DNA from 2 places in the Mycolicibacterium sarraceniae genome. Region 1 is predicted to be linked to the other one. Evidence: predicted binding sites of a transcription regulator. Region 1 holds the regulator's gene; the other holds the start of a gene.

Evidence for each region. The regulator LexA, encoded in region 1, represses DNA repair genes until DNA is damaged. The targets are predictions, from matches to a motif close to CGAACANNTGTTCG.
Region 2: the regulator LexA is predicted to act here: its motif matches at 5,105-5,118, upstream of ruvC (crossover junction endodeoxyribonuclease RuvC).

What each region holds. Positions count from the first base shown of each region.
Region 1 is NZ_AP022595.1:3,278,139-3,285,686, reverse strand. It holds gene sthA (Si-specific NAD(P)(+) transhydrogenase) at 1-882, shown strand, start outside; gene G6N13_RS16365 (trypsin-like serine peptidase) at 884-1,669, opposite strand; gene G6N13_RS16360 (proteasome assembly chaperone family protein) at 1,859-2,833, shown strand; gene G6N13_RS16355 (alpha/beta fold hydrolase) at 2,865-3,887, shown strand; gene G6N13_RS16350 (PhzF family protein) at 3,940-4,626, shown strand; gene nrdR (transcriptional regulator NrdR) at 4,634-5,098, opposite strand; gene G6N13_RS16340 (LysM peptidoglycan-binding domain-containing protein) at 5,263-5,754, opposite strand; gene lexA (transcriptional repressor LexA) at 5,976-6,644, shown strand; gene G6N13_RS16330 (LGFP repeat-containing protein) at 6,648-7,548, opposite strand, start outside.
Region 2 is NZ_AP022595.1:4,489,013-4,496,560, reverse strand. It holds gene G6N13_RS22445 (deoxyguanosinetriphosphate triphosphohydrolase) at 1-546, shown strand, start outside; gene dnaG (DNA primase) at 556-2,490, shown strand; gene G6N13_RS22435 (DUF7155 family protein) at 2,546-2,857, shown strand; gene G6N13_RS22430 (hypothetical protein) at 2,949-3,200, opposite strand; tRNA gene G6N13_RS22425 (tRNA-Asn) at 3,353-3,425, shown strand; partial or broken gene G6N13_RS22420 (ABC transporter permease) at 3,480-3,705, shown strand; gene G6N13_RS22415 (YebC/PmpR family DNA-binding transcriptional regulator) at 3,794-4,546, shown strand; gene G6N13_RS22410 (hypothetical protein) at 4,554-4,706, shown strand; gene G6N13_RS22405 (TetR/AcrR family transcriptional regulator C-terminal ligand-binding domain-containing protein) at 4,681-4,935, opposite strand; gene ruvC (crossover junction endodeoxyribonuclease RuvC) at 5,138-5,716, shown strand; gene ruvA (Holliday junction branch migration protein RuvA) at 5,713-6,306, shown strand; gene ruvB (Holliday junction branch migration DNA helicase RuvB) at 6,303-7,370, shown strand; partial or broken gene G6N13_RS22385 (DUF1304 family protein) at 7,376-7,548, shown strand, end outside.

The sequences.
Region 1 (7,548 bases):
TCGATGGTTGTCGTCGGCGCCGGAGTCATCGGCATCGAGTACGCCTCGATGTTCGCCGCGCTGGGCACCAAGGTCACCGTTGTGGAGAAGCGCGACACGATGCTGGACTTCTGCGACCCCGAGATCGTCGAGGCGCTGCGCTTTCATCTGCGCGATCTGGCGGTGACCTTCCGGTTCGGTGAGGCAGTGACCGCCGTCGACGTCGGGGCGGCGGGCACCGTCACCACGCTGGCCAGCGGCAAGCAGATTCCGGCCGAGACCGTCATGTACTCGGCCGGCCGGCAGGGCCAGACCGATCACCTGGATCTGGAGAACGCCGGCCTGGAGGCCGATAACCGCGGCCGGATCTTCGTCGACGAGAAGACGTTCCAGACCAAGGTCGACCACATCTACGCCGTCGGCGACGTCATCGGGTTCCCGGCCCTGGCGGCGACCTCGATGGAGCAGGGCCGGCTGGCCGCCTACCACGCCTTCGGTGAGCCGACGGCCGGTATCACCCAGCTGCAGCCGATCGGCATCTACTCGATCCCCGAGGTGTCCTACGTCGGTGCCACCGAGCAGGAGCTGACCAAGGATTCCGTTCCCTACGAGGTCGGGGTGTCCCGCTACCGCGAACTGGCCCGCGGCCAGATCGCCGGCGACTCGTACGGCATGTTGAAACTGCTGGTGTCCACCGAGGATCTCACGGTGCTCGGTGTCCATATCTTCGGCACCGCCGCCACCGAGCTGGTGCACATCGGCCAGGCTGTGATGGGCTGCGGCGGGACGATCGAATACCTCGTCGACGCCGTCTTCAACTACCCGACGTTCTCGGAGGCCTACAAGGTCGCGGCGCTGGACGTGATGAACAAGCTGCGGGCGCTCAACCAGTTCCGCAAATAACTCAGCACGTGCCATCCAGCGCCGTGGGCGCGTCGTCACCGGCACCGCCCGCCTCGGCACGGGTCAGCAGGGCGGCTGTCGCCGCGCCGAACGGCGCCGAGTAGGAGATGTTGTCCTGGCAACCGCCGCCGTCGCGGCCGCCGATCACACCGATCACCGTCGAGCCGGTGATCCACGGACCGCCGCTTGTGCCGTCGACCAGACCGCCGCAGCGCAGCCAGGGATATCCGCCCGAGGCCATGGCGGCGCTGGTCTCGCAGCCGATCGGCGGTCCCCCGACGCCGAACGGGTACCCGATGACCGTCACCGGGGCGGAGCCGCCAGGCGCCACCCCAAGGGTCAGCGCCTGCCCGGCCACAGATTCGACATTCCCACCCGCGGAGCGGCTGACACGCGCGAACGCGTAGTCGGTCTTGGGGTCCTGGGAGGCGACCCACCGGGGGTCGAGGTAGACGGCGTCGACGGTCCACACAGCGTCGGGGGCCGCCTCGTCGTTGAACCCCGGCACGAACGTGGCCGGCACGCCCGGTGTGAGGCAGTGCGCCGCGGTCAGGATCAGATCCTGGGTCGTGGAGTGGACCACCGAGGCGGTACAGGTGTGGGCATCGGTGCCGCCGAGGAACAATGCGCCCACCGCCGGTTGAGGCGAGACCGGCCGCGCATTCTTGGTGACCGAGCGTGCGACAGCGGCCTCGGCGGCTTTGACCGGCGACTGGTTCGACAGCTGGCAGCCCGCCAGCAGCGCGGCGGCCACCGCCAGGTTGAGTGCCACCGAAACCGTCCGCATCAGCACGATCTTGCCTGATGCGGAGGCTGTGGGCTGGTCCCGATCACAGCCTGCGGGGAACGACGGGCAGCACGCCTGCGTTGTGCAACACAGGCGCTATCGATAGCGCGGGCCCGAATCTAAGAGACACTGGTTGTCATGGTACAAGGACACGGCACCGTGCCCGAGCACCGCGAGGAGGCGGAGACGATGACTGACGAGCAAGGACAGCAGTACCAACCCGAGCAGACCGGAATGTATGAACTGGAGTTTCCGGCCCCTCAACTGTCCGCGCCCGACGGGCGCGGACCGGTGTTGATCCATGCTCTGGAAGGGTTCTCCGATGCCGGCCATGCCATTCATCTGGCCGCTGAACACCTGAAAAGCAAGCTCGACACCGAGCTCGTCGCCTCATTCGCGATCGACGACCTCCTGGACTACCGGTCCCGTCGCCCGCTGATGACGTTCAAGACCGACCACTTCACCGACTATGACGATCCGCAGCTCAACCTATACGCCCTGCGCGACAGCCTCGGCACGCCGTTTCTGTTGCTCGCCGGTCTGGAGCCGGACCTGAAGTGGGAGCGGTTCGTCACCGCTGTACGGCTGTTGGCCGAGCGGCTCGACGTGCGGCAGACGATCGGCCTGGGCACGATCCCGATGGCGGTGCCGCACACCCGCCCGGTCACGTTGACAGCGCACTCCAATAACCGCGAGCTGATCACCGAGTTCACCCCGTGGGTGGGCGAGGTGCAGGTTCCCGGCAGCGTGTCCAACCTGCTGGAATACCGGATGGCCCAGCACGGCCACGAAGTGGTCGGGTTCACCGTCCACGTGCCGCATTATCTGGCCCAGACCGATTTCCCGGCGGCCGCGGAGGCGCTGCTGGAACAAGTGGCCAAACTGACTTCGCTGCAGGTGCCGCTGCGGGCCCTGACCGATGCCAGTGAGGGTATCCGAACCAAGATCAACGAGCAGGTAGAGGCCTCGCCGGAGGTCTCTCAAGTGGTGAGCGCACTGGAGCGACAGTACGATGCTTTCGTTGCCGCTCAAGACAACCGGTCGCTTCTGGCTCGCGACGAGGATCTGCCCAGCGGTGACGAATTGGGTGCGGAGTTCGAGCGATTCCTGGCCCAGCACGCCGACGAGTTCAAAGACGGTTTCACCGATAACGGGGATACCTAAGGAACTCCACCGCACAACGACGGGGTTGCCCATGACGCAGCGAAAGCCGAATCTGCAGCCCGTGCGGGAAATGACGCCCACGCTGCATTTCCGGACCATTCACGGCTACCGCCGGGCGTTCAGGGTGGCCGGGTCGGGCCCCGCGTTGCTCCTGATTCACGGAATCGGCGACAACTCGACGACGTGGCATTCGGTGCACAGCAAGCTGGCTCAGCGGTTCACCGTCATCGCCCCGGATCTGCTCGGACACGGCCAGTCCGACAAACCGCGGGCCGATTATTCGGTGGCGGCCTATGCCAACGGCATGCGCGATCTGCTCAGTGTCCTCGAGGTCGACAAGGTCACCGTCGTGGGACACTCCCTCGGCGGTGGCGTGGCGATGCAATTCGTCTACCAGTATCCGCAATTGGTGGAACGGCTGATCCTCGTCGGTGCCGGTGGTGTGACCAAGGACGTCAACATCGCGCTGCGGGCCGCCTCACTGCCGATGGGCGGCGAGGCACTGGCACTGCTGCGACTGCCCCTGGTGCTGCCTGCCATGCAGGTCGCCGGACGGGCACTGGGCACCGTGTTCGGTTCGACCGGGCTGGGCCGCGATCTGCCTGATGCGCTGCGCATCCTGACCGATCTGCCCGAGCCCACCGCGTCGTCGGCATTCACCCGCACGTTGCGCTCAGTGGTGGACTGGCGCGGGCAGGTGGTGACCATGCTCGACCGCTGTTATTTGACTGAATCTGTTCCTGTGCAACTAATTTGGGGTGATCAGGACGCGATGATCCCGGTCAGTCACGCACGGATGGCCCATGCCGCGATGCCCGGCTCCCGGTTGGAGATCTTCGGCCGGTCCGGGCACTTCCCCTTCCACGACGACCCCGACCGCTTCGTCGAGGTCGTCGAGCGATTCATCGATTCGACCGCACCGGCCGAGTACGACCAGGACGTGCTGCGTGAACTGTTGCGCACCGGACTGTCCGAGCGTTCGGTCACCGGCACGCTCGACACCCGGGTGGCGGTGCTCGACGCCATGGGCGCCGACGAGCGCAGCGCCACCTGAGCACCTCACCCGGGCGGCGTCGCAAAATCTCAGAGCGTCGTAGTGTCGGAGCATGACCATCGACGTAGCCGTGTTGCGGGTGTTCACCGATTCCGATGGCAATTTTGGTAATCCCCTTGGCGTCATCGACGCGGCGACCGTTCCCGCAACTGAGCGCCAACGCATCGCCGCTGAATTGGGTTACAGCGAAACCATATTCATCGATGTGCCGTCCAACGGGGCGACCACCGCGCACGCACGCATCTTCACCCCGGCCACCGAGCTGCCGTTCGCCGGGCACCCGACCGTGGGTGCGGCCTGGTGGCTGCGGGAACGAGGCACGCCGATCCGTACCCTCCAAGTGCCTGCCGGCATCGTGCAGATCAGCTATGACGACGCACTCACCACGGTGCGGGCCCGGGCGGAATGGTCACCGGAGTTCGCCATCCACGAGCTGGATTCGGTGGAGGAGTTGCTGGCCACCGATCCCGGCGACTACCCCGACGACGTCGAGCACTACGTGTGGTCTTGGCTCGATCGCGATCGCGGGCATATTCGTTCGCGGATGTTCGCCACCAATCTCGGCGTTCCGGAGGACGAGGCGACCGGTTCAGCGGCAGCTCGCCTGACCGACTATCTGAGCCGGGATCTGATGATCACGCAGGGCCAGGGATCGCAGATCTACACGACCTGGAATGCTGAAGGGTGGGTTCTAGTGGCGGGCCGCGTGGTCAGTGACGGTGCCCGCCAGCTGGGCTGACGACCAGTCAGCCGGAGGTGCCGACCGCGCGATGGGCGCGCAGCGCCTCGATCTCGCGTTCGAAATCCTCAGCGGAGCTGAAGGAGCGGTACACCGAGGCGAAGCGCAGGTACGCCACCTCGTCGAGTTCGCGCAGCGGCCCAAGAATGGCCAGGCCGACCTCGTGGCTCGGGATCTCGGGAGAACCGGCCGCCCGCACAGCGTCTTCGACCTGCTGGGCCAGCATGTTCAGCGCATCGTCGTCGACGTCTCGACCCTGGCAGGCCCGGCGCACGCCGCTGATGACCTTCTCGCGGCTGAACGGTTCGGTGACGCCGCTGCGTTTGACGACCGCCAGCACGGCGGTCTCGACGGTGGTGAACCGCCGGCCGCACTCCGGACAGGATCGGCGCCGCCGAATGGCCTGACCCTCGTCTGCTTCACGGGAATCGACCACTCTGGAATCAGGATGGCGACAGAACGGGCAATGCATGGCCGCTCCTTCGCCTCCGCCGCAGCTCGATGCTTCGGACCACCCAGAGACTACCTGTGCTGCCCTGCCGACGGCCACGCCCCGAAAACTCGGGCGAGCGAGACCGCCACCAGCAAGGCCGCTTGTCCGGCACACGTTGTGGCCGACCGTGATGCGTCGCGCGATCACCCCATCGGGGCGATGAGCGTCTGTCCGGCATCCAACGTGGCTGAATCGAGCTTGTTCAAGTCGCGGATGCGCGCCATCACCTGCCCGGCGGGCGCATCGGGGGCCACCCGGCCGGCGAGCTGCTGCAGCGTCTCCCCCGCCTGGACCTGGACCACCGCAAGCTGATCGGGCACCTGGTCGGTGGCCGCCGACGTGCCACTGAGATGACCCACCAGACCCAGCCACAGGGTGATCAGAGCGGCCACCCCGGCCAGCGCGATCGTGACGGCGGTGCTCACCGGCCGCCGCACGTGCGGCGCCCGCGAGAAGGTGACGCCGGTGCCGGAGTAACGCATCGGGGCGATGGCCGGGCGAGCCGGGTACGGCCGTTGGCCGCGGGGCCCGGCGGGACGGGTCCGAACGGGGGTGTTAGCCCTGACCGCCGCACGGGGGCGCATCGGCCGCACCGGTGCGGATGGGAAAACCTGCCGATCGTCGATGACTGTCACGTCTGTTTCCTTCCTCCAAGACGCCCACTGTTCGCCCTTGTGTTCGAACTGTACTCGACCATGCGTTCGAAATACGAACATGTGAGCGAGCGTGTCTGGAGAATAAATCCGCCCACCGACACGTTTTGGCGGTGCCGATCACCTGCACGATTGACGGCGGCGACACGCCGCGGTCGAACAAGTGTTTGATTATCTGCTGCCCCGCGACTACATTCGGGCCCATGAGCGACCGCAGTGAGACATCAGGTGCCGACTCCGGACTGACCGAGCGGCAGCGAACGATCCTCGAGGTGATCCGCGCCTCGGTCACCACCCGCGGCTATCCACCGAGCATCCGCGAGATCGGCGACGCCGTCGGCCTCACCTCGACGTCCTCGGTGGCGCACCAGCTGCGCACCCTCGAGCGAAAGGGCTATCTGCGCCGCGACGCCAACCGCCCGCGCGCCGTGGATGTGCGCAGCGCCGACGAGGTGACCGCCGTGACCACCGATGTCGCCGGCTCGGACGCCCTTCCCGAACCGACGTTCGTGCCGGTGCTCGGCCGCATCGCCGCCGGCGGCCCGATCCTGGCTGAGGAGGCCGTCGAGGACGTCTTCCCGCTACCCAAGGAACTGGTCGGTGAGGGCTCGCTGTTCCTGCTCAAGGTCGTCGGCGAATCGATGGTCGATGCCGCGATCTGCGACGGTGACTGGGTGGTCATCCGTCAGCAGAACGTGGCTGACAACGGCGATATCGTCGCGGCGATGATCGACGGCGAAGCCACTGTGAAAACGTTCAAGCGCACCAATGGTCAGGTATGGCTGATGCCGCACAACCCTGCATTCGACCCGATCCCCGGTAACGACGCCGCCATCCTCGGCAAGGTCGTCACCGTCATCCGCAAGATCTAGGGGCTACTCCGCCTTGACGAACCCGTTCGCCTGAGCGAGTTCCTCACTGGCGAACCAGACTTCGGGCACGGTGTGGTCGTAGAGGGCCGAATCCGGGGCGTAGTAGAGCCCCGAGTGGGTGTTGGCCTTGATCACGTAACCCTCAGGTGCCTGGTACGGATCAGAGAGCGGAAGGTGGATCGCCGGGCGCGATGAGGCGGTGCCGGCCGCCACATCGGACTGCAGAACCTCCGCCGGCTCGGTGACCGGTTTGCCCTCATCCTCGAGATCCGCAGGGAAGTACTGCTCGACGATCTCGGCCTCGGCGTACTCCTCCGGCGCTGGCTCGTCGTCCGGCTTCGCGGCGCGGCGACGCCGACCCGGCCTACCGAATTCGCCCACATCGAGTCGCCACATCGACTGCGACTCACCAAGATTCACCACCGCGTGCCGCCCCGAATCGGCAACCTCGTCGATCTCGACGTACGTATGACCGTCGGGCGCCTCGGCTGCGTCCACCTCGTCGGCATCGACCGGCCCAGCGGGAATGCGTGTCGGCGTGGTGTCGATGGAGTCCTCGTCGCCGTCGAACACATCCCCGAGCCCGGGCTGCGACTTGTCCTCGCCACCCGGTTGCGCCCAAGAGAACCCGGGCGCCTGGGCGACCTGCACGACGCCGCCGTCGTCGGGGTAGGTCGAAAAGCGTTCAGTCGAAGGAGCACCCGCGGGACCCTCATGCTCATCCGGCCAGTAACCGTCATCGTCGTCGTAATCGGGATCGTGGAAGTCGTCGTCGATCTCGATATCGCTACCACGGCGCCGCCGCAGCCAGAGCACACCCAGCGCGATCACCGCGACCAGCAGCAGCACCGGAATGATGATCAGCAACCACCACAGGTGGAAGGTGAAACCCGTGCCGGACTTC
Region 2 (7,548 bases), 1.2 Mb from region 1:
GCGGCGGCGTTGGGCAGGCTGGGGGAGTCCAGCGGCGTGAGTGCCGGCGATCTGGAGGCCGCCGCCCGGCGGCTCTCCGAGCTGCCGGTGGTGGCCGGGGTCGGCAAGTACGACGGGACTCTCACGGCGTCAGTCGCACTCAAGCGGCTGACCAGTGAGCTGGTGGGCCGGTTCGCCTCGGCGGCGGTGCGCCTGACCCACGAGCTGGCCGGGCCGCAGCCGCTGGTGCGCTACCGGGCGGATCTGCAGGTGCCTGCCACGGTGCGTGCCGAGGTCGCGCTGCTCAAGACACTGGCACTGCAATTCATCATGTCCGATCCGCGCCACCTCGAACTGCAGGGACGACAGCGCGAACGCATCCACGACGTCGCGGACTGGCTGCTGGATGGCGCGCCGGCGACGTTGGACCCGGTGTTCGCCCCCGAGTTCAGCGCCGCGGCCGACGATGCCGCCCGCATGCGGGTTGTCGTCGATCAGATCGCATCATTCACCGAAGGCCGGCTGGAGCGCATCGACGCGCACAAGGCCGGTGTCCCTGGGCTCTAGACTGTGCCGATGGCGGGAGCGGTGAGCGCGGGTGGCGACCGAAAGGGTCGTATCTCCGACCGCGATATCGCTGCCATCCGGGAACAGGTTCCTATCGAAGACGTCGTCGGCGACTACGTCCAGTTGCGCCGGGCCGGCGCCGATTCGATGAAGGGCCTGTGTCCCTTCCACGACGAGAAGTCGCCGTCGTTCCACGTGCGCCCCAACCATGGCCACTTCCACTGTTTCGGCTGCGGCGAGGGCGGCGACGTTTACGCGTTCATCCTGAAGATCGAACACGTCAGCTTTGTCGAGGCCGTTGAGATGCTGGCGGACCGTATCGGCTACACCGTGACCTACAGCGGTGGTGGCACCAGCGTCCAGCGTGACCGGGGAAGCCGGAGCCGGCTGACCGCCGCCAACGCCGCCGCGCAGCAGTTCTACGCGGCCGCACTGGAATCCGAGGAGGCCGCGCCAGCCAGGAAGTACCTCACCGAGCGCAACTTCGACGCTGCGGTGGCTAAACAGTTCGGTTGTGGCTTCGCGCCGTCGGGTTGGGATTCGCTGACCAAGCATTTGATCCGAAAAGGCTTCGAGTTCAAGGAACTTGAAGCCGCCGGATTGTCCCGCGAAGGCAGGCGCGGACCGATGGACCGCTTCCACCGCAGGCTGCTGTGGCCGATCCGCAGCGCCAGCGGCGAGACCGTCGGCTTCGGCGCACGCCGGATTTTCGACGACGACCAGATGGAAGCGAAGTACGTCAACACCCCAGAGACTGTGCTGTACAAGAAGTCCAATGTCTTGTTCGGCATCGATCTGGCCAAGCGGGATATCGCCAAGGGGCATCAGGCCGTCGTCGTCGAGGGGTACACCGACGTGATGGCCATGCACCTGGCCGGGGTGACCACCGCAGTCGCCTCGTGCGGTACTGCGTTCGGCGACGAGCACCTGTCCATGCTGCGGCGACTGATGATGGACGACAAGTTCTTTCGCGGCGAACTGATCTACGTGTTCGACGGTGACGCGGCCGGTCGAGCCGCCGCGCTCAAGGCATTCGCGGGCGAACAAAACCTTGCCGGCCAGAGCTTCGTGGCTGTCGCGGCCGACGGGATGGATCCGTGCGATCTGCGGCTGGCGCAGGGTGACACGGCGCTGCGCGATCTGGTGGCCCGGCGTACGCCGTTGTTCGAGTTCGCCATTCGCACCGCGCTGGCCGAGCACGACCTGGACATGGCCGAGGGGCGGGTGGCGGCGTTGCGCCGCTGTTCTCCGATGGTCGCTCAGATCAAGGACCCCACGTTGCGCGACGAGTACGCCCGCCAGCTCGCCGGCTGGGTCGGCTGGGACGACGTCGCCCAGGTGATCGCACGGGTGCGCGAGGAAGCCGGCCACAAACCCGGGGCGCGCGGCGACAACCGGCGCCCGGCCGCCGGACGGCCCGCGGCCGCTGCCGACCATGGAGCCCACCGTCCCGACCCCCGGGATCCGACGCTTCGACCGCAGCGCGAGGCGCTCAAAGCTGCCCTGCAACACCCCGTACTAGCCGGGCCGGTGTTCGACTCGCTGGCTGTTGAGTGCTTTACCCATCCCGGCTATGCCGCGGTGCGCAACGCGATCGAGACCGCGGGTGGGACGTCGTCGGGCCTGACCGGTGGTCAGTGGATCGATACGGTGCGTGAACAGAGCGGTGCCCCGGCGACGGCAGGCCTGATCTCCGAACTCAGCGTCGAGAGCGTCCGGATCGAAGACGAGGAAAAACTGCCCCGGTACATCGGCAGTGTGCTCGCTCGGCTGCAAGAGGTCTGGGTGGGCCGACAGGTCGCCGAGGTGAAGTCCAAGCTGCAGCGGATATCGCCGGTGGATCACGGAGACGAATACCACGCGCTGTTCGGCGACTTGGTGGCGCTGGAGGCATATCGGCGCAGCCTGCTCGAGCAGGCTAGCGGCGACGACCTCACTGCGTGAGACCAGTCGGCGGGTTATGGTTAACGAACTGCCTGTCTTAAGCGAAAGGTCAGATATGACTACCGCGAACACCCGTGCCCGCCGTTTCGCCGCCGCTGGCGCGCTCGTCGTGGCTGCGGCTGCGGTTACGGTCCTGGCTGAACTGACTGCCCCGACCGCCTCGGCGAACCCCGGCGGCACCTGCCTGGCGTGGTTCGGCTCGCGGGGCGACGGCCAGTGCCTGAGCTACTCGAACAACAACGTCAGCGTGGGCACCCCGCAGCTCGGCGTCTTTGGCCCCACCGCCGGTTCGATGCCCGGTGGCGGTGTCGGTATCAGCACCGGGCCGCTGTTGCCAGGTCAGACCATCAGCATCCCGTTGGGCTAGTTCTTCTCCGTACACCCTCGAGATCGACGTGTGGGCGGTAACTTCGCGCGATCTACGACCATGAGGTCGATTCTGGCCTCGTGAGCCTGAGTTATTGCGTTTCCGACCGCCGTGGTTCAACCACGGTGGTTTCGGCGTCTATCTCGGTCAGCGTGACCATCTTCGGATCGGGATCCGGCGACACGCGGTCGGCGAGCTTGCGGCGCCCGGCGTCGATCACGGTCTTGGTGGCGGGATTGTCCGTCAGTGCGCGGTAGGTGCCGACAATCTGCTCATAGCGCTTGCGTCCGGCCTTGGTGCCCAACACATAGCCCACTCCGAGCACGGCCAGATATTGGATCACTGCATTCCCTTCGTCGAAACTCTGCTCCACCATCCTGCCTGACCCGGCGGGGTTGGCGCCCCTCCACCGGTTTGGCGTCGGGGGTGTTCGATAAGCTAGAGTCACCTTCCGGTCCGCATCAGCGCAAGCGCGCTTTCGCGGGAAGTAGATAGTCCCCTGTAGCTCAATTGGCAGAGCTTCCGACTGTTAATCGGACGGTTCTTGGTTCGAGTCCAAGCGGGGGAGCAGTAGAAAAATAGCCGTCTAGCTGGTGGTTGCCCGGATTAGACGGCCTGAGTTATCCGCGGCCACATTCAGACGAGTCTGCGGCTGGCGCTGGGCATCGCGTGGGGTGGTTATGGTGCCCGCGCAAATGCTCGGAGTTCGCTCGGGGTTGGGCTACCAGATTTTCAACGCCCGCGATCCGCTCGCGTATGGCCAGGGAGTGGCCGTCGTTTTGGTGATCGGCGTCGTCGGCTACCTGCGCGATCTCCTCGCCCGCCTCGCACTGGGCGGTCGAATCAGGGCGTGGCCGCCTGGGTTAGCTTCATGGCTGGCGCCGACCAGTAGACTCGTCGGGTTATGGCAGGACGGAAAGTACGGAGAAGAACCCGATGAGCGGCCATTCCAAGTGGGCTACAACCAAACACCAGAAGGCCGTCAAGGATGCGCGCCGCGGCAAGGAGTTCGCCCGGCTGATCAAGAACATCGAGGTTGCGGCGCGTACCGGTGGCGGTGACCCCGGGGGTAACCCCACCCTGTACGACGCCATTCAGAAGGCCAAGAAGACCTCGGTCCCCAACGACAATATCGAGCGCGCCCGCAAGCGTGGCGCTGGTGAAGAAGCCGGTGGCGCCGACTGGCAGACGATCATGTACGAGGGCTACGGGCCCAACGGTGTCGCGGTGCTGATCGAATGCCTGACCGACAACCGCAACCGCGCCGCCGGTGAAGTCCGTGTGGCGATGACCCGCAACGGCGGCAATATGGCCGACCCGGGTTCGGTGTCGTACCTGTTCTCCCGCAAGGGTGTCGTCATCCTGGACAAGAACGGCCAGTCCGAGGACGACATCCTGATGGCGGTCCTGGATGCCGGTGCCGAAGAGGTCAACGATCTCGGCGAGAGCTTCGAGGTGATCTCCGAGCCGACCGATCTGGTCGCGGTGCGCACCGCCCTGCAGGACGCAGGCATCGACTACGACTCCGCCGAGGCCGGTTTCCAGGCGTCGGTGACGGTGCCGCTGGACGCCGACGGCGCCCGCAAGATCATGAAGCTCGTCGACGCGCTGGAGGACAGCGATGACGTGCAGGACGTGTACACCAATGCCGATATCTCCGACGCGGTCCTCGCCGAGATCGAGGAGTGAGCTCGGCATGGCTGATGTGACCGACCCCAACGGGGTCACCTGGTCGGTGCGACGCTGGTGGTTCGATGCGTCGCCCTGGGAGTCCGGCTTCGCCACACTCGATGCGCTCGCCCGCGCAATGCAGGAAAGCGCCGTCACCCAATATGCGCCCGAGGCCTGATCAGCGCATCCCGTGGCCTGACCCGTCGTGGATGATCAGCCCGCCGCCTAGCAGGAACGGATAGAGCGACGGGTTCGGCTCCGATCGCGATATCGCGGTCGATGTCGGCACGCAGTTCGCTCCGCGCCACCCCGCGGTCCCAGACCGTCTCCAGCACCGCGCGCCGTGAGCGAATCACCCCATCCCGCAACTCGTCGGCCACCTCGGGGTCGGGGGAGTCGGCCTGCATCTCAGAGGTCGCACGGACCACCGCTGAGCGCGACTGTTCGCTGCGGGGTCGGCCCGGACAGATCGGGGTGGAACGCGTCGGGGCCGCTCATGGTCTGACGATAGCCACTGCTCAGCGATCCGCGTGGCGTGTCATGACCGATCCCGTCACCCCGGCCCGCTACTGTTATCGAACAGCTGTTCGTAGTCGGAAAGGGCGATCCGTGCGGGTGATGGGAGTCGACCCAGGGTTGACGCGCTGCGGTCTGTCGGTGATCGAGAGCCGCGGTGGCCGGCAGGTCACCGCGCTGGATGTCGACGTCGTGCGCACTCCGGCCGAGCAGCCGCTGCAGCTTCGGCTGATGACGATCAGCGACACCGTCGACCACTGGATGGGCACCCACCTGCCCGATGTGATCGCGATCGAGCGGGTCTTCGCCAACCAGAACGCCAACACCGCGATGGGCACCGCCCAAGCCGCCGGAGTGATCGCGCTGGCGGCCGCCCGCCGCGATATCGACGTACATTTCCACACCCCCAGCGAGGTCAAGGCCGCCGTCACCGGTAACGGCCGGGCAGACAAGGCACAGGTCACCGCGATGGTCACCCGGATCCTGCAGTTACAGCAGAAGCCGACGCCGGCGGACGCCGCCGACGCGCTGGCTCTGGCGATCTGCCACTGTTGGCGCGCCCCGATGATCGCCCGGATGGCGCAGGCCGAGGCGATGGCCGCCGAACAACAACGCGCCTATCAAGCCCGCCTGAAGGCCGCGCGCAAGCCGATGACGCGGAGCGCGACATGATCGCCTCGGTGCGCGGTGAAGTCCTCGACATCGCCCTCGACCACGTGGTCATCGAGGCCGCTGGCGTCGGCTACAAGATCATGGTCACCCCCGCCACGCTGGGGACGCTGCGCCGCGGTACCGAGGCCCGGCTGATCACCGCGATGATCGTGCGGGAGGACTCCCAGACGCTCTACGGCTTCGCCGATTCCGATGCGCGCGACCTGTTCTCGACACTGCTCGGGGTGTCCGGGGTCGGTCCGAAGATCGCGCTGGCGACGCTGGCGGTCTACGACGCGAACGCGCTGCGCCAGGCCTTGGCCGACGGTGACGTGACCGCCCTGACGCGGGTGCCCGGCATCGGCAAGCGTGGTGCCGAACGCATGGTGCTGGAGCTGCGGGACAAGATCGGCGCGGTCCCCGGCGGTGCTGGCCTGTCCGCGGCCACCGGGCACGCGGTGCGCGCACCGGTGGTGGAAGCCCTTGTCGGACTTGGCTTTGCGGCCAAGCAAGCCGAGGAAGCCACCGACAAGGTGCTCGCCGCTGACCCGGATGCGAATACGCAGAGCGCGCTGCGCGCGGCGCTGTCACTATTGGGGAAGACCAAGTGAGCCGGTTCGACGACGAAGACGAGGGCGACGAACTCGAACGCGATGTCTCGCCGGCGCTGACCGTCGGTGAAGGCGATATCGACGCCAGCCTGCGGCCCCGGTCGCTGCGCGAATTCATCGGCCAGCCGCGGGTGCGCGAACAGCTGCAGCTGGTTCTGGAAGGCGCCAAGAATCGCGGCGGCACACCGGATCACATCCTGCTGTCCGGCCCGCCCGGCCTGGGCAAAACATCACTGGCGATGATCATCGCCGCCGAACTGGGCACCTCGCTGCGCATCACCTCCGGGCCCGCTTTGGAACGAGCGGGCGACCTGGCGGCGATGCTGAGCAACCTCGTCGAGCACGATGTGCTGTTCATCGACGAGATCCACCGCATCGCCAGGCCCGCCGAGGAAATGTTGTACCTGGCGATGGAGGACTTTCGGGTCGATGTCGTCGTCGGCAAAGGCCCTGGGGCGACGTCGATTCCACTGGAGGTCGCGCCCTTCACCTTGGTCGGTGCCACCACGCGGTCCGGCGCGCTGACCGGGCCGCTGCGCGACCGCTTCGGGTTCACCGCCCATATGGACTTCTATGAGCCCTTCGAATTGGAGCGCGTGCTCGCCCGCTCGGGGGGCATCCTCGGCATCGAGGTGGGTGCCGAGGCCGGCGCCGAGATCGCCCGGCGGTCGCGCGGCACACCACGTATCGCCAACCGGCTGTTGCGGCGCGTGCGTGACTACGCCGAGGTGCGTGCCGACGGCGTGATCACCCGCGATATCGCCAAGGCCGCGCTGGCGGTCTACGACGTCGACGAACTTGGCCTGGACCGGCTCGACCGCGCGGTGCTCACGGCGCTGACCAAAAGCTTCGGCGGCGGTCCAGTCGGGGTGTCCACCCTCGCGGTCGCGGTGGGGGAGGAAGCCACTACCGTCGAGGAGGTGTGCGAGCCGTTTCTGGTCCGCGCGGGCATGATCGCGCGGACTCCCCGCGGCCGGGTGGCCACGCCGCTAGCCTGGACTCACCTCGGCGTGGTGCCACCGCCGCGGGCCAGCGGACTAGGTCAGTCCGGTCTTTTCGAATGATGGGAGCCCCGTTCGGCACCACCGCCGAGGAGGCGCAGACCACCACACTGATGGCCCTCAATCAGGGCTTCTACAACCTGTTCCTGGCGATCGTCAGCGTCATCGGCATTGTCGCAATCATCATGGGAGACAATGCGATCGGTGCGGCACTGGTGTTCGCCGGCGTCGGATCGATGCT